3 regions of the Alteromonas sp. ABH4_452 genome follow, and region 1 is predicted to be linked to each of the others. Evidence: predicted binding sites of a transcription regulator. Region 1 holds the regulator's gene; each other region holds the start of a gene.
What was found. The regulator sigma-54, encoded in region 1, starts transcription at its own class of promoters, with help from an activator protein. The targets are predictions, from matches to a motif close to GTTGGCACGNNNNTNGNNT.
Positions count from the first base shown of each region.

Region 2: the regulator sigma-54 is predicted to act here: its motif matches at 5,527-5,545, upstream of glnA (glutamate--ammonia ligase).
Region 3: the regulator sigma-54 is predicted to act here: its motif matches at 4,373-4,391, upstream of ACYX4N_RS09105 (FlgO family outer membrane protein).

Region 1 covers NZ_CM149973.1:4,068,747-4,079,358, forward strand. The annotation lists gene kdsC (3-deoxy-manno-octulosonate-8-phosphatase KdsC) at 1-294, shown strand, start outside; gene lptC (LPS export ABC transporter periplasmic protein LptC) at 291-869, shown strand; gene lptA (lipopolysaccharide transport periplasmic protein LptA) at 838-1,383, shown strand; gene lptB (LPS export ABC transporter ATP-binding protein) at 1,386-2,111, shown strand; gene ACYX4N_RS17460 (RNA polymerase factor sigma-54) at 2,185-3,666, shown strand; gene hpf (ribosome hibernation promoting factor) at 3,697-3,984, shown strand; gene ptsN (PTS IIA-like nitrogen regulatory protein PtsN) at 3,998-4,441, shown strand; gene rapZ (RNase adapter RapZ) at 4,525-5,370, shown strand; gene ACYX4N_RS17480 (HPr family phosphocarrier protein) at 5,370-5,642, shown strand; gene mgtE (magnesium transporter) at 5,816-7,174, shown strand; gene ACYX4N_RS17490 (response regulator transcription factor) at 7,229-7,981, opposite strand; gene ACYX4N_RS17495 (spondin domain-containing protein) at 8,206-9,021, shown strand; gene ACYX4N_RS17500 (spondin domain-containing protein) at 9,034-9,882, shown strand; gene ACYX4N_RS17505 (ClpXP protease specificity-enhancing factor) at 10,158-10,612, opposite strand, start outside.
Region 2 covers NZ_CM149973.1:1,377,514-1,388,125, forward strand. The annotation lists gene ACYX4N_RS05880 (HD-GYP domain-containing protein) at 1-481, shown strand, start outside; gene glnG (nitrogen regulation protein NR(I)) at 568-1,977, opposite strand; gene glnL (nitrogen regulation protein NR(II)) at 1,967-3,052, opposite strand; gene ACYX4N_RS05895 (DUF4124 domain-containing protein) at 3,183-3,755, opposite strand; gene glnA (glutamate--ammonia ligase) at 4,051-5,460, opposite strand; gene typA (translational GTPase TypA) at 5,921-7,753, shown strand; gene ACYX4N_RS05910 (response regulator) at 8,070-8,447, shown strand; gene ACYX4N_RS05915 (MalY/PatB family protein) at 8,715-9,890, shown strand; gene ACYX4N_RS05920 (Nramp family divalent metal transporter) at 9,941-10,612, opposite strand, start outside.
Region 3 covers NZ_CM149973.1:2,124,901-2,135,512, forward strand. The annotation lists gene ACYX4N_RS09070 (YcbK family protein) at 1-368, shown strand, start outside; gene ACYX4N_RS09075 (alcohol dehydrogenase family protein) at 500-1,678, shown strand; gene ACYX4N_RS09080 (helix-turn-helix domain-containing protein) at 1,746-2,159, opposite strand; gene ACYX4N_RS09085 (DUF2938 domain-containing protein) at 2,251-2,736, shown strand; gene ACYX4N_RS09090 (GNAT family N-acetyltransferase) at 2,823-3,260, shown strand; gene ACYX4N_RS09095 (VOC family protein) at 3,306-3,680, shown strand; gene ACYX4N_RS09100 (GNAT family N-acetyltransferase) at 3,677-4,096, shown strand; gene ACYX4N_RS09105 (FlgO family outer membrane protein) at 4,505-5,170, shown strand; gene ACYX4N_RS09110 (FlgO family outer membrane protein) at 5,175-5,939, shown strand; gene ACYX4N_RS09115 (FlgO family outer membrane protein) at 5,950-6,675, shown strand; gene mnmC2 (tRNA (5-methylaminomethyl-2-thiouridine)(34)-methyltransferase MnmC2) at 6,801-8,999, opposite strand; gene ACYX4N_RS09125 (Kelch repeat-containing protein) at 9,003-10,277, opposite strand; gene ACYX4N_RS09130 (AMP-binding protein) at 10,501-10,612, shown strand, end outside.

The sequences.
Region 1 (10,612 bases):
GTAGCACACATTATTCAGGGTGAAGAAAACAAAGCTGACGCCCTCGGCGAATTAATGAAAAGCCTAGGGTTGAACTCAAGCGAAGTTGCCGCCGTAGGAGACGATATGCCCGATACAGGTATGTATCAGCAGGTAGCGGTAAAAATTGCGGTTGCCGATGCTCACCCTTTTGTTGCAAAGCAAGCGAACTGGATCACCACACTTCCGGGTGGATTTGGCGCAGTTCGAGAAATATCGGACACCATTTTGCAAGCTAAAGGCGTTGCAAATGATATTTTCGGAGCTAGTGTATGAGCCAGTTTGGCTTCAATCGCTTAGGTTTAAGTATATCGGCGCTATTTATCTTAGCTATGCTTATGTACATCCCAACGTGGATGGAAGAGCAGCCTGAAACTCAAGGTAGTAGCGAAAATGATGCGCTCAAGCCTGCCTACAAGGCCAAAAACTTAACAACAACCTTGTACAACCAAGACGGTGAGTTAAATCACAAAGTCTTTGCAGAGTCGATGGAGCATTACGACCAATTAGGCTTTGTTTTATTCCAACAACCTAAATATACCCTTTATACAGAAAGCGCTTCATCACCTTGGGTTGTTACTGCGCAGGAAGGAACGCTTTATAACAATGAATTAATTCAGCTTGAAGATAGCGTTGTTATTGAAAATCAAACCAGCGATGATTTTGTCAAAAGTTTATCCACGGAATACATCCAGATAAATTTAGACACGAAACAAATGACATCTGATCAACCCGTTGAGATACTGGGTACGCAATATCTTATTTTAAGCAATGGGTTTAACGCGAATTTACGCACACAAGAATACGAGCTTTTAGATCATGTACAAACGACTTATTCCCCTAGCAACTAGCCTTCTACTTGCCATCGCTAGCGGTGCGGTAATAGCCAGTGAAGAAGATTTTTCACAACCCATTAAGATAGGGTCAAACACCCAATTTATTGATGGTAAAAACAAAACCGCGCTGTACAAGGAAGATGTACTTATTACCCAAGGTTCACTCCTAATCGAAGCTGATGAAGTAGAAGTAATAGCTACAGATGGCAGCGGCCGTGAAATATTTATCGCCCGTGGCAACCCTGCTAGCTATTCTCAATCACTAGAAGACGGTACACCGGTATCAGCGAAAGCCAATGAAATTCGCTATGAAGTAATTAATCGCACTATTTCTCTGGCGGGTAATGCTGAGCTACAGCAAGATACCAGTAAAGTGCAAGGTGATAAGATTACGTTCGATATGATTACGGAACAATTGCTTGCAACGGGTGGTGCCGGTGAAGATGGTGAAGGTCGTGTAACCACAGTATTTACTCCTGACACCATTCGTAAAACATCGTCTAAGAAAGACAACGAGGACAATGAATAGCAATGGCAACTTTGAGCGCTAAAAACCTTGCTAAATCGTATAAATCGCGACAGGTTGTTCGCGATGTAAGCCTTTCAGTGTCTACCGGTCAAATTGTTGGTCTTCTCGGCCCTAACGGCGCTGGTAAGACCACCACTTTTTACATGATTGTAGGCTTAGTCAACTTAGACAAAGGCAAGATCGAAATTGATGATAATGAGCTTACTCACCAGCCAATGCATGAGCGCGCACGCCGCGGTATAGGCTACCTCCCGCAAGAGGCATCAATATTTAGAAAGCTTACGGTACATGAAAATATCATGGCCATTTTGCAAACCCGTAAAGATTTAAATTCACAGCAGCAAGAAGAAGAAGCAGATGCCCTACTTGATGAATTTAATATCAACCATATACGTAATAGTACGGGCATGAGCTTGTCAGGGGGAGAACGGCGTCGCGTAGAGATTGCTCGAGCTCTGGCAGCAAAACCACAATTTATTTTGTTAGACGAACCATTTGCCGGTGTTGATCCAATATCAGTTAATGATATAAAGAAGATAATACAGCATCTGCGAGATAGGGGTATTGGTATCCTTATCACGGACCATAACGTACGCGAAACATTGGATGTTTGCGAAAAAGCGTACATTGTGAGTCATGGCGAGCTTATTGCGCAAGGAACTGCGGAACAGGTTTTAAGTAATCAAAAAGTAAGGGACGTATACCTAGGCGAACAATTCAGGCTATAGTTAGTGTAACCGAATTGTCATTTTTCAGTTTCGCTCTGGTATATTTAATTTAGAGCATTTAAATAAGACGTAGATGAAACCATCTTTACAGCTAAAATTTAGCCAACAACTTACCATGACACCTCAGCTTCAGCAGGCTATTAAACTGCTGCAGCTTTCTACGCTTGATCTCCAGCAAGAGATACAAGAAGCCCTCGATTCTAATCCGCTTTTAGAAGTGGAAGAAGGTAACGACGAGCCACAAGTAGAAAAGAATAATGTCGATAGTGACGATAGCGCTGCTGAAGCGACCGCTTCTGCATCAAGCGATACGCTAGAAGCAGGAGATGCACTGGAGAAGAATGATCTTCCCGATGAGCTACCTATCGACAGTACCTGGGATGAGTATTATTCGGCTTCTTCCGCGCCTGCACCTGGCCCATCTAATGATGATGAACAAATCTTCCAAGGTGAGACCACAGAAGACATCCAAGAACATCTTCTTTGGCAAATGCGCCTCACTCATTTTTCAGATACTGACCGCGCTATCGCTACAGCAATCATCGACTCAATTGACGAATCAGGTTATTTAACCGTTACTCTTGACGACATCTTAGAAGCGGTCAACGACGATGATCTAGAAGAGCCTATCGAAATGGACGAAATAGAGTGTGTGCTTAAGCGCATTCAAATGTTCGACCCCATTGGTTCAGGTTCTCGTACACCTCAAGAGTGTCTTATGGTGCAATTGCGCCAGTTTTCAGAAGACACACCGTGGCTTGCTGAAGCGAAGCAGCTTATTGAGGAATATTCAGACTTACTGAGCAGTAAAGACTACCGCACGCTAATGCGTAAGAGCCGATTGAAAGAAGATCAGCTGCGCGAAGCAATGCGTTTACTTCAAACCTTGAATCCTCGCCCAGGTAGTGCTTTAGTTACTAAAGAGCCTGAGTACGTTATTCCTGATGTCTCAGTAACCAAGAAAAATGGCCGTTGGGTGGTTGAGCTGAACCCCGACAGTCTGCCTAAATTAAGCGTAAACCAACAGTACGCAGCGATGAGTCGTCGTGCCAAGAACAGCAGCGATTCACAATTCATCCGCTCACACATGCAAGAGGCCAAGTGGTTCATAAAGAGCCTTGAATCTCGCAACGATACCTTAATGAAGGTTGCAAATTGCATTGTGCAGCAGCAAATGGGCTTTTTTGAGCACGGCCCGGAAATGATGAAACCAATGGTGCTAAATGATGTCGCAGAAATGGTAGATATGCACGAATCGACTATTTCGCGTGTAACAACGCAGAAGTATATGCATACGCCCCGTGGCATCTTCGAATTGAAGTATTTCTTCTCAAGCCACGTAGCAACAGAGTCAGGTGGTGAGTGTTCATCTACAGCGATTCGTGCATTGATCAAGAAGTTAGTGGCTGCGGAAAATCCTAGCAAGCCGCTAAGTGATAGCAAGATTGCTTCATTGTTGGCCGAGCAAGGCATAAAAGTCGCTCGGCGAACAATAGCAAAATACCGGGAATCATTGTCGATCCCGCCGTCGAACCAACGCAAAAGCCTTATTTAAACGGGCTTAATAATATAAGGAAGACGAAATATGCAAATCAACCTTACTGGTCATCATGTCGAAATCACCGACTCTTTGCGTAATTATGTCGATACGAAGTTCAGCAAACTTGAACGTCACTTTGATCACATTTCTAATGTGCATGTCATCCTGAACGTTGAAAAATTAAATCAAAAAGCTGAAGCGACTGTTCATTTAAGTGGCGCTGAAGTATTCGCATCCTCAGAAAATACCGACATGTATGCGGCGATTGACAGCATGGTTGATAAACTCGACCGGCAGGTAATCAAGCATAAGGAAAAACTGAAAAAACATTAGTAGTTAATTGAGCATGGATATACAAGCCATCGTAAGTCTGGACCGCACCGAGTGTGCGGTTCAGTGTAATAGTAAAAAGCGAATTCTTGAGATCATCGCTGATATCGCTGCCAAGCATAACGACAACATCGACCAGGCAACGGTTCTAAATAGCTTGATGGCTCGAGAACGTATGGGTAGCACGGGTATTGGTAACGGGATAGCACTGCCTCACGGTCGCTTGGCCGGCCTTGAGAAGGTAATAGCAATCGTTGTAACAAGTACACCAGCTATCAACTTTGATGCCCTAGACGAAAAGCCCGTAGACATATTCTTTGCTCTTCTCGTTCCCGAAGAGCAAACCGAAGGACACCTTCAGACACTGGCTACCGTAGCCGGTAAGCTAAGCGACAAAGAAACGATTAAAACAATACGTCGTGCAACAACCAGCGACGAAATTATTTCTGCATTAAGTTAAACAAAAAGTGCCTACACCTCATAGGTAGGCGCTTTATTCGACAACTCGTATGTGATGAAACCAGAATATAAGGGAGAGTTTAGGTGAAGCTGATCATAATCAGTGGTCGTTCGGGGTCTGGTAAGTCTGTCGCACTTCGCGCATTGGAAGACTTAGGTTATTACTGTGTTGATAATATCCCAGTAAATTTGCTTCCCACCCTCACCCATACTGTTGTTGATGAATACGATCAAGTTGCGGTAAGTATTGACGTTAGGAACCTACCCAAAAACCCTGACGACTTGGTAGAGATTCTAGACTACCTGCCTTCTTCTTGGTCGATGACTATAGTGTACATTGACGCAAGCGATGACGTTCTGGTTAAGCGTTTTAGCGAAACTCGCCGTCTTCACCCTTTAGCTAAGCTAAATAAGTCTCTATCGGAGGCTATTAGGGCGGAGTCTGCGCTTCTTGCGCCAATTACTGAACGCGCCGATTTATACCTAGATACAGACAAGCTAACAATACATCAACTCGCCGAATTGATCCGTGAACGTATATTGGGTAAGAAAAGTTCACGCCTTGTTCTTGTCTTTGAGTCGTTTGGCTTTAAACACGGCATACCTAAAGATGCTGACTACGTTTTTGACGCGCGTTTTTTACCTAACCCGCATTGGGAGCCAGACCTTAAACACTTAACTGGGTTAGATGCCCCCGTGGAAGTATTTTTAGGCTCACAACCCGTAGTAACCAAATTTATTTGGCAGATTCAAAACTTGATGACCACATGGCTTCCCCATTTAGAACGCAACAATAGAAGCTATGTGACTGTGGCTATCGGTTGCACTGGCGGCCAACACCGCTCAGTCTATATTGCCCAAACCTTGTCGAAAACGTTCAGCGAAATACACCCTGATGTTCAAATTCGTCACAGAGAGTTGAACCAGTAATGACTATTCAAAAAACGCTTACAATCGTCAATAAACTAGGCTTACACGCCAGAGCAGCCACGCAATTGGTTAAGCTTGCTAATCAGTTTCATGCCAAAATCATTTTGAAAAAAGGCGATAAAGAAGCCGATGCAAGCAGCGTCTTAGGCTTGATGATGCTGGAAAGTCACCAAGGTGAACAGGTAGATGTTATTGTCGATGGTGATGATGCGGTCGATGCACTTGCTGCCATTGAAGAGCTGATTGAGGGCAGATTTAACGAAGACGAATAGTCTCAACCCGAATATCTCTTGACGAATTAATCAACAGCTAGCTTAGTAATTCCAAATTCTTGCGTAAAAGCCACGCAATTATCATGACAGACTTAATATAATTGCGATATTCTACGCACACTTAGGCTACACAGCCTTTATTTTCCATATCAGCTTAGTAGGAATAACGCCTTATGGCAGAAGCGCTTGTTTCTAAATACGTACAAACCCAATTACGCGCACTTAACGCAGCGTTGATAAACGGTCAATTTGTATCTGTACGTAAGCTTCTGCTTGAACTTCCCCCTTCAGACGTTGCGCATATTCTCGAATCTAGCCCTAGCAGGACCCGTGATGAGTTGTGGGAGCTAATTGATAGCGACTTTCACGGTGATATTTTAGAAGAACTCTCTGATGATGTTCGAAACGGTATTATCACAAAGATGCTCCCCGCCAATGTGGTTGATGCACTTGAAGAAATGGATACCGATGACTTGGCAGAAACGCTGAGTAGCCTTCCTGAACCTGTGTTGGCAGACATTCTTGATTCAATGGATGCACAAGACCGCGTACGTGCAGAGCAGGCGTTGTCTTACGGTGAGGAAACCGCTGGTTTCATCATGAACACCGATACCATTACCTTGCGTCCAGATGTAACCATTGATGTGGTTCTTCGCTACATTCGCTTAAAAGGTGAGTTACCAGAAAATACGGACACCTTCTATGTGGTCAATAGAACCGATAATCTGGTCGGTATCATCCCTGTGGCCCGTCTTCTCACCGCAGATACCGACGACAAAGTGTCTGATGTCATGGACGAAGAATCAGAGGCGATTCCGGTAAACATGCCCGACGATGAAGTGGCAAGCCTGTTTGAGCGTTATAATTGGCTTTCAGCGCCGGTAGTTGATGAAAATCATCGCTTAGTTGGGCGAATTACCATTGATGACGTGGTTGATATCATTCGTGAAGACGCCGAACACTCAATGATGAGTATGGCGGGTCTTGATGATGATGAAGATACCTTTGCACCGGTTATGCAAAGTACTAAACGCCGCTCCGTCTGGCTGGCAGTAAATTTAGTGACTGCGCTAATGGCAGCAATGGTAAGTGACTTATTTGAAGCCACGCTAAGCCAGCTTGCCGTATTAGCCATATTAAATACTATCGTACCGAGCATGGGCGGCGTGGCTGGTAACCAGACACTAACCCTTGTTATTCGGGGTATGGCGCTCGGTCATGTAAATGCCAGTAACTCGCGTTGGCTTATCAGTAAAGAAATCTCGATTGGCTTTTTAAATGGGGCAATTTGGGCAGTGCTTATTGCCTCTGTTATCGCACTTTGGAAGCAAGATTACATGCTGGGCGTTATTATCGCCTTTGCGATGATGGTAAACATGATTGCGGCAGCGCTTGCCGGCGCAACTTTACCCATGATCATGAAGCGCCTTAAAATAGACCCAGCGCTTGCTGGAAGCGTTATTCTAACTACGATAACAGATGTAGTTGGTATCTTTGCCTTTTTAGGTACGGCAACGCTGTTTTTAATTTAAGCCTAAAAAATAATCATCCTTAATTAGGATCTAGCGATTTTTGATATTATGCGCTCAGGCAATTAACGAATTGGCTGTATACCCATTAATATTCAGTTTGTATCCGACACCCCATACGGTTTGTACTAGCTGTCCGCCATTTTCAATACTGTTAACCTTATCGAGTTTACTGCGTAGACGATTAATATGGGTGTTTACCGTATGTTCGTACCCTTCGTGATTATAGCCCCACACCTCGCTAAGTAGTTGGTTGCGAGAAAAAACCTGATTGGGATGACGACAGAAATAATTCAACAAGGTAAATTCGCGTGCCGTTAATGTCAGCAATTGCCCATTAATCGTCACGCTGTGATAACGCAAGTCGACGCTAAGCGGGCCTATCTCGATACGCTCGTCACTACCACCGGAAGCTCTCGTGTTTTCATGGTTAGGCATACTTCTACGCATATGAGAGCGAATACGTGCCGAAAACATGCGTTCGTCAAACGCACCAGTAAGGTAGTCATCAACACCCGCTTCATAATAATTTGCTTCATCTACCTCCGAGCAGGCCGTATTTGCTGTCGACATCTCACTTTCGACAGCCACTACCCAGCTTTCGGAGTTAGCGTCTACGAGAGTTTTAATACGCTGCAGGCACATCTCGTTTCGTACCGATTCAACGATTATAAGTGAATAATGTTGTGCTTTTAGCAAGGATTCTGCTGATTGAAAATTAGAGACTGCGTCATAAAGAAAACTATGCTTGCTCAAACATTGCGATATGTTTTGTTGAAACTTATTCCCGCTGTAGATGATAAGGATCATAACTCGCTCCTAATTCGCCGATAAAAAACAAGACCCGACCCTCCGTGTTTTTATTTCACATTAATATCAATTTTTTTGATTGATAAACAAGCACTAAAAATTTCTAACAATATTGTTATTCATCGATACAAATCTGTGCGTTTTTTGTGATAGTTCTGTGATGAATTAAAAATTTTACTGCCCTAAATTTTTATGCGATTTAAGCCATAAACAAGGACAATAAGATGAAATTCACTAAACTTGCTAGCGCTACCCTACTGTCGCTAGCAACAATTTCAGTAAGCCAAGCCGTTACCTTAGATGTTGAAATTACTAATTTAACCCAAGCGCAAAGCTTTACGCCGCGCCTAGTTATTGCGCACGATGACACCGTTGACGCTTTTGAAGTGGGCCAGCCAGCTTCATCGGCGTTAGCCTGGCTTGCGGAAGCGGGGGTTATTGATGATGAGCAAAACGCTGATTCAAGCGGCGCTAACTTTGAGGCTTTATTGGGTCCTGTCGATACAGACAATGGCTCAAACACATGGCATCGTTTTGGCGGTCTTCTAGCCCCGAAAGCAACATTAAGTTATCCCTTCGACACAATGGACAAGCCTTATCTTTCACTGCTGTCTATGCTGATACCGACCAATGATGCCTTTGTAGGTATGGACAGTATTGAAATCCCTACTGAACCTGGCACCTATACGTATTATTTAAATGCTTACGATGCCGGTACTGAGTTAAACGATGAGCTAAATAGTGCTCGTACTGACGTTGTTGAAGCTGGGACAGGAAATGCGCTGGGTGGATATAGTGTTCCTGGTGTCGCTGGCGGCGGTGCGCCTACTCGTATCGTCGACTTAGGTACAGGTGGCACTGGTGTGGGGGCACAGGTAGTTAATGGTGAAATAGAAGATGGTGAAGATGGCCCGGTACACATTCACCGCAATGCGCTTGGTGATACTGATAGCGCCGCTGGTGCCAGTGATCTGGACTCTACCGTACACCGTTGGTTGAACCCAGTAGCACGTGTAGTTATTACTGTTCCTGCATCTTAAGGAGCCAATACAATGAATAATCCAATAATTAAACTCAGTACGTTATTGATGCTTTCAGCACTTCTTGCTGCCTGCGGCGACGATGGTGATACAGGCCCTCAAGGACCCGCTGGCCCACAGGGGGAAGCAGGTACTGACGGACAGGATGGCGCAGACGGCCAAGACGGTTCGGACGGGCAAGATGGTATAAATGGTAATTCAGCGGTTTATACCGTACAAATTACCAACTTAACTTACTCTCAGCCCTTTGCTCCTGCCGCCGTCATCTTGCATGAGTCAGGCTTCCATTCATTTAGTGAGGGCGAGCCAGCTAGCATGGGCATTGAAATTATGGCTGAGGGCGGTGATCCGTCTATGGTCATTACTGAAGCCATGGACTCCACGGACTTTTTGGATGCGCAAAACTCTGGGAGCATATTGGGCCCTCGTTCAATGGGCACAGAACTAACCCTTGTGGTTCCAGAACTCGACGCTGACGACCTGCGTCTTACAGTAACGACCATGTTGGTTAATACCAACGATGCGTTTACTGGCTTAAATGCAGCTAACGTAAGTAACATGGCAGTGGGTGATGTGAAAACATTCATGACAGTGACTTGGGACGCAGGTACAGAGGCCAATACAGAAACAGCAGCCACAATGCCGGGCCCTGCCGCAGGAACAGCAGGTGGTGGCGGAGAGGCAGCGGGTTATGATGTAGTTAGGGACGACCTTGCCGATGCAGTAAGGCTCCATCAAGGTGTGGTAACCAGTGCAAACGCAAATGACCCAAGCCGTGAAGGTTTGTCAACGTCCGTACTAACCGAAGCCCATCGCTTTGATTTTCCGACAAGTCGTGTAGTGATAACGCGAACTCGTTAATAAATTTATAGCGAATCAGCCACTTTAGCGCCCTATTACTTATAAGTAATGGGGTGCTTTCGTATTTATCAGAACGCAAGTTTTTTTGTTTGGACACTTAGTTGCGAGGCTTCAAATACAAGCGTCGAAGTGGGAGCAAAACATTAGATAAGGCGAGTGTGAAGATAATAGCTGGCTCTGCTTAAGCGAATAGCTTTGCAAAGCCAGACTACGTCAATACACTGAAAGTTTTTAAATAGCGGCCATGAAAATAGCCCAGTTAGCTACTTAAGTAGCTATTTAATAACCTTTAGGCTCGGCTTGCCTTTTTTAGGCGGAACCGGCGCATCTTGAATGTCGCCTGAGTCAGCATCTTCTAGCGGCGTTGGTCCGCTCGGTTGAGACACATCTTCAGATGTTTCAGTACGCTCTTGCTGCGCACGAGCCACATCTTCTTCGGTGGCAAATACAGTACCTGCACCGTTTTCCCTTGCGTATATAGCCATCACAGCTTCACAAGGCATACTCAATCTTCTGGGCTGCCCAGAAAAACGTGCTTGAAAAGACAAGCCGTCTAAATCAAGAGAGAAGTTCACACATGCGCTTGGCGATACGTTTAAAACAATTTGGCCGTCTTTAACAAATTCTTGCGGCACTTCAACTAATTCGTTAGTTGCATCAACCACAATATACGGCGTTAAATCGTTATCAACAATCCACTCATAAAAAGCCCTAAGCAAATAGGGCTGGT
Region 2 (10,612 bases), 1.8 Mb from region 1:
CATGTACATTAACGATGTCGCTGAAAATCCAATTGACGAAGACCAGCTGGCGGTAGCCAGTTACGTTCATGATTTTGGCATGGCCTTCATGCCGTTAAAGCTGCTGCATAAAGGCGATGAATTGACTGATATCGAGTTTAATCTGATGCGATCTCATGTTTACAAAAGCGCCCGTTTGTTAGAGCACCTAGATCAATGGGACATGGCACGTAAAATAGTGATGCAACACCATGAGCGCACGGATGGGACCGGTTATCCGCTAGGCATAAAAGAAGACGATATCTGTGAAGGCGCGAAGCTACTTGCCATTGTCGATACCTACGATGCAATGACGCACCCCAGAGCGCACAATGAAGATAATGTGCTTTCCAAAAAAGAAGCGGTGATCGAGATAAATCGCAGTGCCAAAGGACAGTTCAGTATGAAGTGGGTGAGGCTGTTTAATCAAGCTATGACTGCGCTTTTGACTAAAGGGCAGTAAACGCTGCCCTTATCTTGCTACGTGATGTTGGCTGAGAGCCTAATTCAGCTAAAGGCTTCTCAGCTACTTCAAGAAGCGAAGCAGGTTTAATTTACCCCTAATTCCTTTAGTTTACGGGTAAGGGTATTTCGCCCCCAACCTAAACGCTTAGCTGCATCTTGCTTGTGACCATGCGTGTGCTGGAGTGCTCGCTCAAGCATAACGCGTTCGAAAGTAAGCATAGCGTCGTTAAGAATATTATGGTGACCATCGCGTAGTTGTTTGTCGGTCCAACTCGCAAGTAATTCTGGCCAATCACCCGATTCGGCACTAGGTTTTTCGATACTGCTATCGCTGTGAATTTCTGGCGGCAGATCGCTCGGTAAGACTTCTTGTCCACTCGCCATCACCGTTAACCAGCGGCACACGTTTTCTAACTGCCGTACGTTACCCGGCCACGGTAACTGAGACATAACGCGCTCAGCTTCTTTTGAAATGCTTTTTGCTTCCACATCAAGTTCTTTGGCTGCTCGGCGAAGGAAGTGACGCGTTAACAAAGGAATATCTTCTCGGCGCTCGTTCAGCGATGGAAGGTGCACACGAATAACGTTTAGGCGGTGAAATAAATCTTCCCTAAATTTTCCTTCAGCAACGCGCTGCTCTAGGTTTTGGTGGGTTGCTGCAATAATGCGTACATCAACGCTTACCGACTGATGGCCACCTACGCGATAAAACTGACCATCCGCGAGTACTCGCAAAAGGCGGGTTTGCACATCTAACGGCATATCGCCTATTTCATCTAAGAAAAGTGTACCGCCGTCAGCTTGCTCAAAACGCCCTTGGCGTGCCGCTTGTGCACCGGTAAAGGCGCCTTTTTCATGACCAAACAGTTCAGATTCTACAAGATCTGCAGGTATGGCCGCCATATTAAGCGCAATGAAAGGCTTACTCGATCTAGGGCTGTGTCTGTGAAGTGCGTGCGCTACCAGTTCTTTACCCGTACCTGATTGGCCGTTGATAAGCACGCTTATCGAAGAACGTGAAAGTCGACCTATAGCACGGAAAACTTCCTGCATAGCAGGTGCTTCACCAATTATCTCGGTTACAACGTCTTCAACTTGTGATTTGGATACCGTCGACTGCTCTCTTGCATGAGCAAGGGCGCGCTGGGTTAAGGTTACCGCTTCGTCAATATCAAAAGGTTTTGGCAAGTATTCAAATGCCCCTTTTTGATAAGCGTTTACCGCACTGTCTAAATCCGAATGCGCCGTCATAATGATAACGGGAAGCAACGGATGGGAAGCGTGCACCTCGTTCAGTAATGTCATGCCGTCCATTTGTGGCATTCTTATGTCTGAAATGATGACTTCGGGGGCTTGGCCGCTTTGAAGTTGAAGCAATAAATCTTCAGGGTTTTCAAAACTCAAGCAGCTGATGTCAGCGGCTTGTAAGGCCTTTTGCAGCACCCAACGAATAGAACTGTCATCATCGACAATCCACACAGACTCATTCGTCATCGTCTGTCTCCTTACGATCTATTGGTAGGTAAATTACGAACTCAGTGTGACCAGGGTAGCTGTCTACATCTATTTTGCCGCCGTGGTGGTTAATAAGGGTTTGTGAAATAGACAAACCCAGCCCAGAGCCATTTTGTTTACTTGTGACCATGGGATAGAAAAGTGTGTCTTTAATTTCAGCGGGAATACCCGGGCCGTTATCTATAATTTTTATTTTTGCTACCAGCGCATGACGTTTTGTTTGAATCGTCATCTGGCGCTCTATTCGCGTAACTAGCCTAATTTCTGGGTTAGGGGTTTGGCTCTCGGTTAAAGCCTGAATACTATTCCTGACTATATTGAGCACCGCCTGCTGAATCATGTCTGGGTCTAGTAAAAGTGGTGGTATGCTAGGGTCATAGTCGCGAACTATGGTTATAGGGTTGTCTGAATCAAAACGCATAAGACTACGTATTTTTTCAAGTGCTTGATGCACATTGCTTTCTTCGAATCTAGGCAGTGAATTCGGTCCTAGCAAACGGTCTACCAGGTTGCGCAGACGGTCAGACTGCTCAATGATCATACGGGTGAATTCTTTATGTTCTTCCGACAGCTCCTTTTCTAAAAGCTGCGCCGCGCCGCGAATGCCACCTAGTGGATTTTTTATCTCATGCGCTAAACCACGTACTAGCTCTCGAGCCGCATAATGTTGTGCGTTTTGTAAGTTTTCGCGAGAAATTCGTTTTTGTTGATCAATCTTTTTGACTTCGAACAGCAGTCGAGGGCCATCGTCAAAGTGTAAGTTGGTAACGGTCAAATCGGCAGAAACATAGCGGTTGTCTCTGAACGCTAGCTTAATTTCATTCTCGGTAAAGTCTTCACCTTTTCTAATGGCCGCTTTTAGTCGGGTAGTCTCTATTGTTCCCGGTAAGAAAAAGTCTTGAAGCGGGTGCCCGATAAGTTGCTTCAAGCCTGTTTCGAACAAAGCTTCACCCGAGTGGTTAGCGTAAACAATGGTAAGTTTGTTATCTACCATTACCAACGCTGTGTTTAGGCTATTTATAAGCTGTTGTGTTTCTAACTCGGTGGAATGCATCCGAGCTCGTCTCCTTTGCACTATAATTGTGCATTGTAGCTTGCAATGATGCGATGCGCGAGTAAGAGGCTAAGCAAACATAGTCTACTGAACCTCGGTGGTGCGCTTACAGAACAATGATTGCACGCTATTAGTTATTAATTAACGCCGATGCCTGATGTAGGTAAAGGGTTTGTTCTGGAGACGATGCAAGAGTCTTGCCCGTATTGTTCGTTAGCTCAACTTTGTAGGTATGTGCTCCACGATGGATACCTGAAAGTTTAAATACGCCTGAACTATTGCTTGCAAATGGGGCGTTATCGAAAATTAAGCGATAGATGGGCGCTTTGGGTGCACCAGTTTGTGCCGCAGAAATAATTAACTCACCTAGATTATTTCTAATAGTTGCTTCTGGTGCAGGAGATTTGATAACTACGCGATAATTTGGTTTAGGGGCATCAGGCTTAAGCGGTGGTGGGGGGGCAACTTTGGCTGCTGTAACTACGTTTTGCGTTTTATCATCGAATGCCAACGGCTCAGCATTTTTTTGCGGCTTATCGGTGAAAGTAATAGAGCCGTCTTTTCCTACCACCTTATAGATTGTTGTAGTCGATGGGGACGTCGTAGTCGATGCATCGGGAGCTCGTTCTGCCTCGTTCGTCAGTGGTTCTTGCTGCGCATTGTCTTGCTCTAAACCAAGCGTAGCGGCTTGCAAAGGTAACACTCCATTACTGCAACACAATAATAGGGAAGTTAAGCAGATATATCGCATCATGTTTTGCACGTGTTGTTACCTAATCATTGTATTTGAAAACTGCCAGCTTACTACTTTTATCATAAGAGGCCTGTGGCTAAATCTTTTAAGCGGTACTCAAATAAGGCAGCCCTTAGTTTACTGCCCAAGGTAAGCAAACGTATAAGCCACTTTTAGCGCAGACACAATGACATAGTAGTTAAATTGCAAACATAAAAAAAGCCCGCAGAGCGGGCTTTAGTATATATCGCTATACAGTGTGTTATTACACGCTGTAGTACATGTCGAACTCAACTGGGTGAGTTGTCATGTTAAGTTTAGTTACTTCTTCTGACTTAAGGTCGATGTATGCATCGATCATGTCGTCAGTCATTACGCCACCGGCTTTAAGGAAGTCACGGTCGTTATCAAGTGCTTCAAGTGCCATTTCAAGCGAGCTTGCAACAGTTGGAATTTCAGCCGCTTCTTCTGCAGGTAGATCGTACAAGTCTTTATCCATAGCATCGCCAGGGTGGATCTTGTTTTTGATACCGTCAAGGCCAGCCATTAGCATCGCAGAGAATGCAAGGTAAGGGTTAGCTGTTGGGTCAGGGAAACGTACTTCAATACGACGCGCTTTATCGCTAGTTACGTGAGGAATACGAATTGATGCAGAACGGTTACGTGCAGAGTATGCAAGCATTACCGGCGCTTCGAAGCCAGGAACTAGACGCTTGTAAGAGTTAGTAGAAGCGTTAGCGAAGGCATTGATTGCACGCGCGTGCTTGATGATACCACCGATGTAGTAAAGCGCTTCTTCAGAAAGACCTGCATATTTATCACCTGCGAAGATGTTCACGCCGTCTTTAGAGATAGACTGGTGACAGTGCATACCAGAACCGTTATCGCCAACAAGTGGCTTAGGCATAAAGGTAGCAGTTTGGCCGTATGCGTGCGCAACGTTGTGTACCACATACTTGTAAACTTGAATTTCATCCGCTTTCTTAACTAGCGTGTTGAATTCACAAGCGATTTCGTTTTGACCTGCAGTCGCTACTTCGTGGTGGTGAGCTTCAATTACAAGGCCCATTTCTTCCATAACCATACACATAGCAGCACGAATGTCGTGAGCAGAATCTACCGGAGGTACTGGGAAGTAGCCGCCTTTAACGCCAGGGCGGTGAGCCATGTTGCCGCCTTCGAATTCTTCACCTGAGTTCCACTTTGCTTCTGAAGAGTCAATCTTGTAGAACGAACCCGCCATATCTGTGTGGAAACGCACGTCGTCGAAAAGAAAGAACTCTGGCTCTGGGCCGAAGAAGCATGTGTCGCCGATACCTGTAGATTTCAAGTACTCTTCTGCGCGACGTGCAACAGAGCGTGGGTCACGCTCGTAACCTTCCATTGTTGAAGGCTCAACAATGTCACAACGGATGTTTACTTGTGTTTCTTCTGCGAAAGGGTCTACTACGCAGCTGTCTGCGTCTGGAAGAAGAACCATATCTGATTCGTTGATGCCTTTCCAACCAGCAATTGAAGAACCGTCGAACATTTTACCTTCTTCGAAGAATTCTTCATCAACAACACTTGCAGGAATTGATACGTGTTGTTCTTTACCTTTGGTGTCGGTAAAACGTAAATCTACAAACTTCGCTTCACTTTCTTTAATCAGTTCTAATGCCTTATCTACTGACATCGTGTCCTCCAGGTTTAATGTAAAAATGCGGAATGATCAGCTTCACTCCAACAGTGGCAAAAGTGAAAGCGATTATCATGCCATTTACAAGCATGCCGGTTTTTGTGGCATGGACAGGCATCTATCACTTCCATTTGAATAGCAATGCACCAGAAGGGTGCGTCAATGCTCCATAGTGGTGCTTTATTGTTACTTTTATGTCATCTAGCCTAGATCACTTTCTATCACACCACCACCGTCTCTGCTCAATTCGGTGCAATTAATATTGTCTATTTTTTAAGCTAAAGAGTTAATTCTAATAAAAGTGACTTCTTATCAAAAAAAGGTGCGCAAACGTCGTGGTTTTTCTGTACAATCCGCGCAAATTTCTCTATCTGCATTTTTTTGCAACAAATCTAATGCAGACTTATTCGATTCCCGAATTAAGTTGGCATCGATTTACACAGGCTCTATATTAAGCATGAATACCACTGATATTAGTAAATTGCGTAACATCGCAATCATCGCCCACGTTGACCACGGTAAAACCACCCTGGTAGACAAACTGTTACAGCAGTCTGGCACCCTTGAATCTCGAGGCGAGCAAGAAGAACGTGTAATGGACTCGAACGACATCGAGAAAGAACGTGGCATTACCATCCTAGCTAAGAACACAGCGATTAACTGGAATGACTACCGAATCAACATCGTAGACACCCCAGGACACGCTGACTTCGGTGGTGAAGTAGAACGTGTAATGTCAATGGCTGACTCTGTACTTCTACTTGTAGATGCACAAGAAGGCCCAATGCCACAAACGCGTTTCGTTACGCAAAAGGCATTTGCTCAAGGTCTTAAGCCAATTGTTGTTATTAATAAAATCGACAAGCCTGGCGCACGCCCTGATTGGGTAATGGATCAAGTATTCGACCTTTTCGATAACTTAGGCGCAACTGATGAGCAGCTTGACTTCCAAGTTGTTTACGCTTCTGCACTAAATGGCTGGGCATCACACGATGCAGACGAGCCTCAAGAAGACATGAATGCACTATTTGAAACTATCGTTGAACAAGTTTCTGCACCTGATGCAGACGTAGACGGTCCTTTCCAAATGCAGATTTCTCAGCTTGATTACAACTCATACGTAGGTGTAATCGGTGTGGGTCGTGTTAAGCGCGGTTCAGTTAAGCCAAACCAACAAGTGACTGTTGTTACTGCTGATGGCGAAAAACGTAATGGTAAAGTTGGCTTAGTTTACGGCTATCTTGGTCTTGCACGTCATGAAGTTGAATCAGCGCATGCTGGCGACATCATTGCTATTACAGGTCTTGGCGAACTTAAGATCTCTGACACAATCTGTGACCAAAACACAGTTGAAGCGCTTCCGCCACTTACGGTTGATGAGCCTACTGTAACCATGACCTTCCAGGTAAACACGTCTCCGTTTGCGGGTAAAGAAGGTAAGTATGTAACGTCACGTAATATCCTAGAGCGTCTTAACGACGAACTAGTACACAACGTTGCGCTTCGCGTTGAAGAAACTCAAGACCCTGATAAGTTCCGCGTATCAGGTCGTGGTGAACTTCACCTTGGTATTCTTATTGAAAACATGCGTCGTGAAGGTTACGAGCTAGCTGTATCTCGTCCAGAAGTAATTCTGAAAGAAGTTGATGGTGAAACTCAAGAACCTTACGAAACACTAACGATTGACTGTGAAGAAGAGCACCAAGGCTCAATCATGGAACAGCTTGGTCTTCGTAAAGCCGAAATGACCGATATGTCTCCAGATGGCAAAGGTCGTGTACGTATCGACTTCATTATTCCAAGCCGTGGCCTAATTGGTTTCCAAACAGACTTTATGACAATGACGTCTGGCTCTGGTTTGCTTTACCACACGTTCGATCACTACGGTCCATATAAGGGCGGTATTATCGGTAAGCGTAAAAACGGTGTACTTATCGCAAACGCAAACGGTAAAGCATTAACTAACGCCCTGTTTAACCTGCAAGAGCGTGGTCGCCTATTTATCGGTCACGGTGTTGAAGTGTACGAAGGTATGGTTATTGGTATTCACAGCCGTGACAATGACCTAACTGTAAACGCACTTAAAGGTAAGCAGCTTACAAACGTTCGTGCCTCTGGTACTGACGAAGCGCAAACCCTAGTTCCACCAATCAGAATGTCTCTTGAGCAAGCGCTTGAGTTCATCGATGATGACGAACTAGTAGAAGTAACACCTGAGTCTATCCGTATTCGTAAGAAGCTTCTTACAGAAAACGAACGTAAGCGTGCATCACGCGCACCTAAGTCTTAATATCCTTTAAGACTACATCGACTTTAAAAATGCCAGCTTTTGCTGGCATTTTTTATTTAGCGATTGAATTTTAATAAACCAATATTTGCCGCTAGGCTTTCCTATTTTTGAACGGTTGAAGGTTTTCTTTTCGAAATCACCAACTCAGTTAATTCACTGTAATAGTGAACATCGAAAAGCGTAAATATCGACCAAAGGTTAGTGGTCAAACATGCTTAGAGCTTCTATGCTTATTCAAGTACATGTTTACGCATTAACTCGTAAGCTAAGTCGTTGTAATATCGACGGCTAATGACCTAACAAAAGGGGAAGGGTAGTGTTTTCTGTAGCCGTTGTTGAAGATGATCCTATTACGCTAGACCTTATTACTGATGCCTTAGAGACGCAGTTAGACGCTACTGTTTTTCCATTTACGCGTAGTAAATTTGCAAGAGATTTCTTGCTGCAACAAACTTCCGACACTATAAGCTTGATCATAAGCGACCAAATAATGCCGGATTATGACGGGCTTAGCCTTTTAAAAACTTGTCAGTCGTCTGGTTTGGACGTCCCTTTTTTGCTTATTACTGCCGACCCTAACAAAGAGCTCGTTATTGAAGCACGTAAACTTCAAGTATCAGGCTTTTTAGCTAAACCCCTGAATATGGAAGAGCTGGTTCAAAAGTCGAAAGAAGCAGTCACACAAGCAAATTAGCCTTAAAGCTTTTTTGACATGGCACGGCTTCACTGACGCGACCACTTAATAACGAACACACAATAGCGAAAGTAAACAGGCTTTCACCGTAACCCGGTATGAAATGGAAGAGTCCACCTTGGCATTGCTCATTTAGCGCCTAAACTTTACCTCTATAAAAGTACATTTCGATATAGCAAATCTGAGTTAATTCATCTTAAGCCCCTAGTTTATGAGGCGCTAAAATTCTACACTGGTGTCATAAGTTTTTGAGCAACAGGATGTAATGTGAGCGCCTTATTCGATAATACCCCTTCTAGAAAAGATACGTTTTCGTTCAAATGGCAAAAGTACAAAGGAAAAGACATCATTCCTGCTTGGGTGGCTGATACCGAGTTTCGATGTGCTCAGCCAATCTTAGATGCCATCTCTGGTCAAGTTGAACATGGCAATATGGGGTATATACTGCCTGCCCATCACGCTGGTGCTATTCAGGCTGTAGTACGATGGCTTAAAGACAAGCATAATTGGGAAATCCAGCCCGAGTGGCTAGTGTGGACACCAGGAGTTGTACCTGCGTTCAACGTAGCGTGCAAAGCGTATTGTGACCCCGGCGATAAAGTGCTTATTCAAACGCCTAATTACCCGCCACTGCTGGCGGCGCCAAAGCTAAACGGCCTAGAGCGAGTAGATATAGGTACGGTTGTAGAAAGCGCGAACGGTGAACGTTTAGATAGAATCAGTGAAGTCGATGGAGCGCGCTATACACTGGACTTTGACGCGTTAGAAAAAGAAGCTGCGGATCCTAAGTGCAAGCTGTTTATTCTTTGTAACCCAATGAACCCTGTAGGTTCGGTACTTTCAAAAGCGGAGCTGGACCGCATTGCCGAAATCTGTAATGCGAACAATGTTAAGCTTTGCTCTGATGAAATACACTGTGACCTTATTTTAGAAGACGGGAAGCAGCATATCCCAGCAGGCCGCGAGGCTAATCTTGCTGAAAATAGCGTAACGCTTATGGCTGCCAGTAAAACATTCAATATTGCGGGGTTAGGTACGTCTTTTGCCATTATTCCTAATCGCCAACTGCGTCAGGCATTTACTAATGCCGCAGCAGGCATAGTGCCGTGGGTAACCGTATTAGGCTTAGCGGCAACAGAAGCTGCATTTACTCAGTGTGACGATTGGCATCAGCAGCAGCTTAGCTACTTACGTGAAAACAGAGACATGGTGTTTAACACCATCAACAGTATTGACGGGCTTAAAATGCTAAAAGCCGATGCGACGTTTCTAGCATGGGTAGACGCCAGCGGGCTTGGCGTAGAAAACGTTCAACAGTGGGCGGAAGAGAAGGGCGTTGGCCCATCTCCGGGTATTGATTTCCACAAAGCGGATCATTTCAGAATCAATTTTGGCTGCAGCAAATCCATGCTTCAAGACATACTCCAACGTCTCGCCAGCTAAAAAAAACTGTGGGGTCAGAGTCAGGACTCTGACCCCACACCTCAAAGGTGTTAGCTGAAAACACCGATCAGTTTATATAGGCCTAAACCAATCACTGTGCCTACTACCACAAAGCCTGCCAGATTACTTTTCCACGTGTTTCTAAACTCACCCAGCGCTGTGCTTTTGTTCATAACGACCAGCAAAAATATCGCGATAATAGGTAGCAGTAGGGCATTAGTTGCCTGCGCAAACAAAATAGCAGGTAGGGGCTTAAAGCCAAGTGCTGCAACACTTACCCCTACAACAATGATAATGAACCAAACAGCTTTAAAGCTTTTACTTTGCATATCATCAGATAGTCCTAGCGCGCCAGTTACGGCATAAGCGGCGGCTAAAGGCGCTGTAATGGCGCTGGTTAAACCGGCTGCGAACAAACCTAATGCAAAGAACCACTGTGCTTTGTCACCTAAAACCGGTTTTAGCTGCTCGCCCATGTTCGAAGCGTCCATAGTGGCCGCTTGATTGAAGAACGCCATCATTGCTGTTGCCATTACGATAAGGGTAATAAGCCCTCCCATACTGATTGCCCTAGCCGACTGGTTTCGACAGGCTATTACGGCGTCATTTTTATCCTGCCCTTTTGACGATTTCGCAACTAGGCTGGCGTGAAGGAATAAGTTGTATGGCACAATGGTTGTACCAATGAGGGCTAGCACAGTGGTAATAGCATCTGTGTCTAG
Region 3 (10,612 bases), 1.9 Mb from region 1:
AAATGCTTAGAAGAGAAATGAATATGAACAATATTCATGTTTCAAACATGGTGATCATGAGCGGCTATAGAACACCTCAGTACAACAAGTCAATCGGTAACGTGAAATTTAGCCGACATGTATATGGCGATGCTGCCGACATTTTTGTAGATAATGACGGTAACTATCGAATGGACGATTTGAATAGCGACGGTGTAGTAAATATTAAAGATGCTGACGTTATGGCCAACATGATTGCAGAGCTGAATAAACGCAGTGAATATAAAGGTTTAATTGGTGGTTTGGGAGTTTACGGACCTAAACCTCACCGAGGTCCATTTATTCATATTGACACCCGTGGAATTAAAGCGCGTTGGCGAAAGCCCTAACTTCGGTAAACTTTAAGCACTACACAGCCGTTTAAATGTTAACCGTAAAAACGTAGCTGCTTTGCATGAGCATCAGGCATACGTTATTTTGGGCGTATTAATTGTTATTAATCCTAAACGTAAGAGAGATTATGAGTATTACTAGTTTGCTTGGCGACAAGCAGAGATTCGATGTAAAACCTGACGATACGGCTATGAAGGCTGTGGTGACCATGGCGAACGGTGGTTATGAGCAGTTAAATTACACCGATGTTCCCATGCCAAAACCGCTTGCTGGCGAGGTGCTAGTTCAGGTTTTAGCAGCGGGAGTTAATAATACGGAAATTAATACTCGATTAGGTTGGTATTCTTCTAAAGTCACGCAAGGCACTGACGCGTTGGACGAGAACGATGAAGAGAAATCAAGCGCAGCAGAAGAGTTAGACGGTGGATGGAATGAACAAACCCCTTTTCCGTTTATTCAAGGGACTGACTGTTGTGGTCGAATCGTAGCCGTTGGAGAAGGCGTAGACCCTACACGTATCGGAGAGCGAATTTTGATACGTTCTTGCATCCGAAAAGACTCTTGGGACTCATTAGAGAATATTTGGATGGCGTCAGACTTCGATGGCGCTTTCGCCCAGTACGTAAAAATAACCGCGAGTGAAGCCTTCGCTGTCGAGTGCGATTGGTCGGATGCCGAACTCGGAACTATACCTTGTGCTTATGGTACTGCTGAAAATATGGTCCATCGAGCCGGCGTTTCTAAAGGCGAGCATGTTTTGGTGACTGGGGCTTCCGGAGGCGTAGGTTCTGCTGTTGTGCAGTTAGCTAAACGCCGTGGTGCGACTGTTACCGCCGTTGTTGGTAAGAATAAAATGGACGTGCTCAAGGAGATAGGTGCAGACCGCGTTATCGAACGCAACAGCGACCTAGTTGAAGTGTTAGGAGAAAAGTCGGTAGATGTAGTTATCGATAACGTTGCAGGTGAAGGATTCACTCAAATGTCCGTGGTTATGAAACGCGGTGGTCGCTACGCTTCATCCGGCGCCATTGCGGGGCCAATAGTCACCCTTGATATGCGCAACTTTTACCTAAAAGATCTTACCTTTATTGGTTGTACTGCGTGGGACGAGCCGGTTTTTCCAAATCTTGTTTCATATATTGAGCGAGGTGAAATAAAACCTATGCTAGCTAAAACCTACCCGCTAGAAGATATCGTAACAGCGCAAAAAGATTTCTCTGAGAAAAAGCACGTGGGTAAAATTGTGTTGCTGCCTCCTAAGCAGACGTCACTGCAACAGGATTATATCGATAGTTTGAAACAATGAGTGCTATGTTTCGACTACGGTTAAATTGATTTAGATGACAATGAAATGCCCGCTCAATGCGGGCATTTTACTTTTTACTCGATGCTAAGCCTTTTATTGCCCCCGCACCGGCAAGGTTCATCAAACGACGAAATCTCGGGCATTCTAAGTGGCTTGGTGCTGTGCAGGCTGCCGCATGTTTCAGACCATCACGCATGGCTGTGAGCTTCATTATTGTTCCGTCTAATTCATTAGCTTTTCTCAGTAGTAGCTCACGATCAATTTCAGGCTTTGCCTCGTTCCCCAAAATGCCCGCAATCTCTTCTAAAGAAAAACCTGCAGCGCGACCTAATGCTATTAACTCAAGACGCTCTAGTACATTCGGGCTAAACACACGACGTATACCTTGCCTACCAATAGAACTGATAAGACCTTTCTCTTCATAAAACCGAAGTGTAGATGCTGACACTCCTGACTTTTTGGCTACCTGAGATATTTCCATACATTTTTCCAAAGGATTGCTTGACTTAAAGTTAACTTGAAGTTGTAGGCTATCATCTCTAATTAAATGTAACTAGCTGTTGAGTGTGAATATGCAGAATATTGTTTTAATCGTGCTAATTGGTATTGGGGCTACCCTAGTGATGGATTTATGGGCGCTGCTAAGGCAACAACTGTTTGGTATTGCTCCAACTAATTGGGGCATGGTAGGGCGTTGGATAGGGCATATGAGAAAAGGGCGGTTCTCGCATAATTCTATTGCAAACGCCGATGTTGTGAGTGGTGAAAAATCCATTGGGTGGACAGTGCATTATGTGATTGGTATTGGCTATGCGGTGTTACTTTTTCTTATATTTGGAGAGGCTTGGTTGCTAGAACCATCGGCAGGGCCAGCTTTAGCACTAGGTATAGCCACAGTCGTTGCACCATTTTTCGTATTGCAGCCTGGAATGGGCGCAGGAATTGCTGCGTCGAAAACGCCTAATCCTAACGCTGTTCGCCTACACAGCGTTTTAAACCATGCAGTATTTGGCTTAGGGTTGTACCTTTCGGCATTGGTTCTTAGGCCCGTCCTTTAGACGTGGCTATAATCGCTTGTTGATTAATTGAATAAAGTTCGGCTTATAATGCGTATTGAAATAAAACGAGCGTAAAAGAAAACAGGATGAAAATTTCACTGGAAGAAATAAACAAATCTAACTATGAACAGGTTTGTGACTTGGACGTGGCGGAAGATCAACAAGCGTTTGTTGCGTGCAATATGTGGTCGCTGGTTGAGTCTTTTTATAATGATAACCATACCTGTAAAGCCATTTATTGCAACGACCAGCCCGTAGGATTCTTGATGTGGGTTCAGGAAACGCCAACTAAGGTGTCCATTTGGCGCTTTATGATTGATGAGAGCCATCAAAATAAAGGAATTGGCAGAGTTGCTTTGTCTCAAGCTATCGCGCTTATAAAGCAAACTTCTGAGCTTAAATTTATTGAGATATGCTATAACCCCAAGAATCCTGTCGCTAAAACCTTCTATTCAAGTTTTGGTTTCGAAGAGGTGGGATTAGATGAAGATGGCGAAGACATGCTTGCTGTTATTGCCATTTAGCCACGATTTAAATTTAAAGCAGCGAAATGCGAGAATTCTCAAGATATGGACGTCATAGATATTAAGACTTTTATTCCAAGCAAAAACTACGACATTTCTAAAGCATTTTATTCTGAGATTGGATTTTATGCAGAATATGTAAATGAAGACCTAACACTGTTTGAAAATGGTGATTGTCTCTTCTTTCTTCAGCGCTTCTATAATCCTGAATTGGCGAATAACTTTATGCTACAAATATGTGTAGCAGACATTCAGGACGCTTTTGATTTGTGCTCGCGCTCGTTACATAAAACGAAAATATCTTCAATTGAGAAGCAAAGTTGGGGAAGTGTTTTCTATCTATGGGGCCCGTCGGGCGAACTACTTCATATTACCGAATTAGGTAGCTTTTGCGAGAACGACGGGCGGAATGACGAATGATGCATACGAATTACACCGTTGAAGAAAGTCCTCCGTCAGCTGAAGACTTTGCAAGTTTAAGAAAATTGATTGGATGGAATAACCCGTGTTTATCGGTTGTTCAAAAGAGTATTGATGCCTCGTTGTTTTGGGCAACAATTTACCTCGACGACAACCTTGTAGGCTCTGGTCGGGTGATTGGCGATGGCGCAATGTATTTTTACATTCAAGACGTCATTATTCATCCAGAACATCAGAATAAAGGTTTGGGATCGAAAATAATGAACACCTTGATTGCACATTTAGAGTCTTGCTGCGCACCTGGCGCAACCATTGGCTTATTGGCTGCGCATGGTAAGGAAAGTTTTTATCTTAAGTTCGGTTTTGAACCTCGTGATGGTGAAAGTTTAGGTCTAGGCATGTGCAGGTTTATTTAGCTACCTGGTCATTAACGTGGCATGAGAGTCCCGGGAGTTCTTAAGTTTTTTAATCACATGGCATTGTGATCATTGCCTATTTAATATCGGCAGCTTTCTGTCCTAAGGCGGCAAGTCATCTCCGCTTTTTAAGAACGCTCTGGCTATAAACATCAAACTCATTTAGCGCTGAAAAAGGTACATCTCCTGAAACTAGGCGCTTTACGTCACTTGGTTATCAGCAATTTTTTTCAATTTATCCCTCAATGTATCGTTCAATGCTACTAGCAGCCTCTCTTTGGTGCGAATTTTGCAAAAGCCTGCTTAAAGACACTGAAAATGTCGGTTTGCGAAGTAGCTGATCACGTTTTTTGATGAGTTTTTGCTTCTTTCCGATAGTAATTTGACGTTTTTCACTGGACACGTGTAATGAAAAGTATCACAAAACCTGTCTCTCACGCTTGGCTGACAGAAAATGGTCGCTTAGTCACGAAAGCCTTGGCATATACCGCGCTTATATTGGGCTTACTCTCTGGTTGCTCTTCATCTGACGAACCTAAGAGTCAATTTGCGCAAACCGATGCCAGCGACGTATCGGCATTGGGGAATGTGGAATACCACACCTATATGTTGGCGAACGAACTTTTTGCTGATGTGGGTCCAGCGCGTCAGTCTCGCTATGCGGTAGTTGGCTTTGTACCTGCCGATACTATGAAATACAGTGCTGACCATCAACACCCGCTAATGTTGTTGGGTCATCAACTTGAGCAGGGAATGATTACTGAGGCCACGAAAAGAGGCTTTTCTACTCAAGAATTTAAGCTTTCGAACGATATAATTGTTAGTGACGAGAGCGACAGAGTGTTAACGCGCAATATCGACCAGCTTTCCAACATTGAGCGCGTCGATTTTTATATTACCGGCACTATGGTGTATCAAGAGTCTGGTGCGGTGGTTAACGCTCGAATTATCAACGCTAGAAATAAAAACATTGTCGCTGCAGCAACACGCTTTTTCCCAGCCGAACTGTTTTGGCGAGAAGAACAAGTAACCACCAGAAATGGCAAGTTATACAGAACTGAAGGTACGAGGTAACCCCATGAAAAGACGAAATCAATACGCAGCGCTTTCGCTTTGTGCTTCACTGCTAAGCGTCAGCGGGTGCTCTATGATGATGGGGGAAGAAGAGGTAGCAGAACAAGCGCCTCAGCGCCCAGCCATGAACGTGATTGATATCACTGCCGCCGACCGCGCTCCCTCAAAGCCAGTTGAAAATACCAATGATACCCAGTCTCAGGGTATGGACGCGTATGGCGCTATCGGTCAACCTCCTTTGTATTCGAGCGTACAGGGCGCGTATAAAGGTCGGCCTCTTACCAAGCATATTGGCGACTATGTGAAGAACATGGCGCAAGACTTAATCGCCAATATGGAATACGTGAATAACAAGACACCTATTGGTGTAACCCATTTCGCACTGCTAGATACTGACTTGCAGAAAACAGATTTGCTTGGCCGTCAGATGGCGGAATCTTTTGTTCACGAACTGCATAAATTCCGCGTGCCGGTTATCGACTTCAAAGCCACCGAGTATATTCGCATTACTGACGATGGCGATTTTGTATTAAGCCGAGACTATTTGGAATTGAGCAGCAGCCTGCCTATTGAATACGTGTTAACCGGAACCATGACCAAGCACCAAGGTGGCGTGTTAGTTAACGCCCGTATTTTAGGCATGGAGTCGCGTGCAGTGGTGGCAACTGCGCAAATGCTAGTGCCGTTCTACGTTGTAGATGCACTTATTCCAAGTGACGGTAGCCAGCAAAACGGTATGCGCGATGGCGTTAAGCTAAGTCGCGGCTAGGAGTTTCAGTATGGTGTTTACTAAGAAGCTTGTTCAAAATAGCTGGGTAGCGGTTGGCCTTATGCTAAGTGTATGTATGACAGGGTGCACTAGCACAGAGTCTATTGGCTCATTTTGGTTAGGTGAAGACGGTGAAATTACGCATCACGCTGAGCCAGTTCCTGTACCAAGCCGCTCAGGGTTAGAGTACACACCAGATTCTCGCGATAGACAATATCAACAGCACGTGGAAGTAGAGCCGGGCTACAAAGACCCGCTACACAATGGCTATTCACCTTCACAAACGCACAAACGTTTAAACGATTACGCTTCGCAGCTTGCGATGGAGTTGATGGACAATGCAACCCGTCTTACGCAGCAAGATATGGTGGGTGTGGCGAGTTTTGTAAGGCTTAATCAGACGTTGAGCGACAGCACCGTGTTAGGCAATCAGCTTTCAGAGTATCTAATTGCTGAGCTGCAAGACTTTGGGTTAGCGGTTGTCGACTTTAAACTTGCAGGTGGCATTACCGTAACGCCAGTGGGCGATTTCGTACTCACGCGAGATGGTACTGCACTCGCTAAACAGGTTGAAATGGACCATGTTGTAACCGGCACCATTATTGAAGATGACAGAGGCGTACGCGTAAACGCCCGTATTGTGTCGCTGGAAAATAAACAAGTGGTGGCAAGCGCCAACGTATACATTCCTGCGTTTATCGTGATGGATTTAAATAAAATGGCTAGCGTAAACTAGCCATTTAGTTCCATTGCGCTCTGTTTTTTCAAAGCGAACTCATTTCATGTTCGCTTTAAAACCTCTAAATATCCGATCTATTGTGTTTAAGGACAGGAGAATTTTCGCAAAAACCTCTCGGTTTATTATCCCTGACTTCTAATCGCTTCTCGCGTCATAAAGCGGCTGGTGTTAACGGCATTAAGCAGATCATTGCTTAAAGGTAGCGGCTCCCTACATAGACTGCTTACCAAAACCTCTGCCATTAATGGCGCTGTGGTTAACCCTCGTGACCCTAAGCAAGTAAGGGTGGACACTACACTTTCAGGCAACACAGGCGCGCTGGTTAACGGCTTGCCCACGCCTAGCATATCGTAGTGTTTTTTCAACGCATTAAAATCATGCAGTACACCGACTACAGGCTGGTGGTCGGGCGAACCTAAGCGCGTTGCCGCTCTTGCTTGGCCGTCGTGTTGTAATGCCTGCACGATGTCGGTATTTGCCAGCGCCTGTTCATGTGTGGCAAGGTTCGTTTCAGTTTCGTCGCTTCGCACATCGGTACTTAAGTCGTTTTTCACGTAGGTTGAGCCAAGTGCGTGTCTGTCGTCGAGCGCAGGCGTCATATAGCCTTTATGACACAATACCGTTTTGAGCTGTTCAATTGGCATTTGGGTGGGGATGGCTTCAACCTGGCCGCGAACAGGGCGAAGGGACAGGCAGTCAAAATCGCTAGCGTTTACCGCACCTGCGCCAAGGGCAAGAATAAGATGATCGGCAATAACGTTTTCTTGCGATAAGTCGCTATCGAAAGTGTTGCTATCAAGATCACCCTTAGCACATTTCTCAGGCTCACCAAGGTTAAAACAAATTTGCACTTTATGTGTCGCTGACCCGTTTACGCTGCCATCTTTAGTTATAACCACATCACCCGTATCAAGAGCGCCGGTTGAAGCACCGCCGTCAACATTACGTAGCGTTCCCTCAATCGCTTTATGGGATACATAGGTATGATTGGGTTTCAGCGTGAGCTTGCCACTTTGAAGAGCTTCTTCAATCATGGCACTAACTAGCTGTGGAGGAGAAAGCCATCCGCCCAAGCCAATGTATAAGCCAGAGTAGGGAAGAGCTAGGTTAGCGATATCGCTCACTTCTTTGTTGTCCACGGGTTTAATTAAAGCTTCAGGCCATACGTCGGCTGCTGCCAGTTTATTTTGGCGTTCCGCTACCTTGTCGTTAAAGCTTAATTGAATAACGCCACAAAAATCATGGGCAACGTCGGCTAGGCCACAGGCTTTTGCATGTTCAATAGTGTGATCGTAGGCTTGTCTAGCATACAAAAAACTGTGCGCCTGAATGCGGCTGGCAATACTTGCTTCGCTATGAAGCTGCGGGTAAAAGCCGCCTTGCGGGTTTCCGGACGCGCCGCTTGCAAGAGTGTCCCCATCGAAATACAAGGTGGTGTTAATACCGCGCTTCACTAACGCAAGGCACGCAGTGGCTGCAGCAAGGCCGGATCCTACTACTGCTACTTTACTTGTTTTATCTAAACTGCCGTTAGCGTACCTGTAATAGGGGCCAGCAGGCAGGCGAAGTTTATGCTGCACATTTTCGTTGTCTTGGTTAAAAACGCCGGTCAGCATGTCACGCTTAAGGCCAAAGCCGTTGCGTTTTTTAATGCTAAAACCCACACCAGCTAGCCCACGCTTTACTATGCCTGCGGCGGTAAATGTGCCAAAGGTTGTACCGGTTTTTGATAAGCGAGCCATTTGGCTAAACAGAGCGTCGGTCCACATGTCGGGGTTTTTGCTTGGTGCGAAACCATCTAAAAACCAGGCATCGATTAGTCCATTTGCAGGGGAATGCCATTGAGGTAAAAGCTCGTGAACATCACCAATCCACAGGTCGAGCGTGGTTGAGTGCTTATCGAAATGTAAGCGATGACAACCTTCAAGTCCCATAGGGTAAAGTGCAGCGAGTGCTTGCGCTTCGTCTTTAAGGGCAGGGAAAGCTTCTAGTGCACGCTGCATATCCTGTTGAGGCAGTGGAAACTTTTCCGTGGTAATAAAGTACAGGTGCTTAAGTGGATGATTCGGGTTCGCTGCTTTAAATTCGTTAAAAGCACGCATAGCAACTAAGAAATTAAGCCCAGTCCCGAAACCTGTTTCGGCAATGACAAAAGTTGGGTTGCGCCACTGTTGCCAGCGTTCAGCAAGGTCGTTGCCAGCAACAAAAACGTGTTGGGTTTCATCAATTCCGCTGTCGTTAGAAAAATAAACGTCGTCAAAATGGTCGGCGACAGGTGTACCGCTCTCATTAAAATGAACCTGTGCATGCTTAGATTTCACTGTTTATTTTTCTCCGCTTATATTGTTTTGGTGCTGACACTCTAGTTTGGGGGCTGTTTTTACTCGTTCATCAGCTTGCCCATCCGATGATTGGCTTGAAACGTTAAAGCTAGTTTGTCGCGTTGGTGAACAAGACGCCTCTGCGAGTGCTGAAAAATGCGTGGTGACTTTACTGGTCACGCGCTGCGCGCCAAGCATACCGCCAATAGTGACCCAAGAACCGTTAACGTTAATTAATCCGCGATGATCCATGGTGGGCGCTTCAGCTTCTGTTTTCGATATACCCCACGTTTCTTTTGCAGTATCAAAGGCCCAAATGGCGTCATCTGCAGTTGAAGGCTCGCCGTTATAGCCAATGCCATCGTAGTTGTACGGGTTAGCCGAGCCGCCTACAAAATAGATTTTATTGGTGGCCTCATCGCCCGCTGCGGCCATGCGATAGCGCGCAGTACCTGTTGGATGGTCAAGTTTACGCCAATCAACCTTTAAAGGGTTTTTCTTATCAATTACGCCTTTGAAACAGGCGGTTTCTGCAGCAAAGCTACGGCGTTTATCACTGTGCGGTGTTACTGATACGCCGTCACAAATTACCATGGTGTTATTAACGATGCCTCCAGCTTGACCAAATACCGGTTGGCCAAGAAAAGGGCTTGCCTGTTGCCATTGCTCGGTTTGCGTATCGTAGATTTGTACAAGATTTACGTTGCCATCGTTGTGCCAGCCTGAAACTAAGTAAACGTAGCGGTCTTGGTAAACCAGTGCAGTTGCATCATCAACAGGTACAGGCATAGGCGCCAATAGCGTATATTCCTCTGTCGTGGGCGAGTATTTATAAACATCTGGCGTACTAATTTCATTATGATCTTCATCCACCGTGTAGCCACCAAAAATGTAAACGGCATCGTTAACACCTACCGCCACGGAAGCCAAGCGACCTTTTAGTGCAAGGCTGGATGGAACTGGGGGAAGAGCTTGCCACTGCAAAGGTTTATCTTTGTTGTTAATAACGAGCTGCCAAGCACGGTTGTGCACGTTTTTATGGGTTTTGCCTTTGCCCAGCCCCATAAAACTAAATACATATTGTGTGTTGTTTATGGTGACAGAAGCTACGGCATTGTTTGACACAGGCTCTGGTAGCGCGGGGAGCCTAATAGTCGAAGCTGCTGCTGAGACAGTCGCTGCAGAAGCAATGATAAAGGCTGCCACCACGAAAGAAAGTCGGGGTATCGCACTTTGGAAAATGTGTAGAGCAATGGTTCTTGGCTTTTTTAATGACACAGCAATCTTCAGTTTTATCTAAATTTCGAACGTTTGGCCGCGTATTCTACCTGTCACCTTTTTGTTTTTCCGCAAAAGTTTGTACCTGCTTAAAACTCTTCTTTTTTTATTGCTTCTGCAAATAACAATCTATCAGTAAAAACAATACGTTTATTTAATTGTTGTTGTAAATAATTTGTTAAATTTAGCTGTGCGTCTATTGAAGATAGTTCAGGGAGAAGATATGGCGGGCGTGTTTCACCAATGTGGCAAGAGCATTTGCAAACGCACAAGAGATGAAATGGATGAGCGTGCACGTATCATCGCGTATGCACTTGCTGAGCAAGATGTAAAAG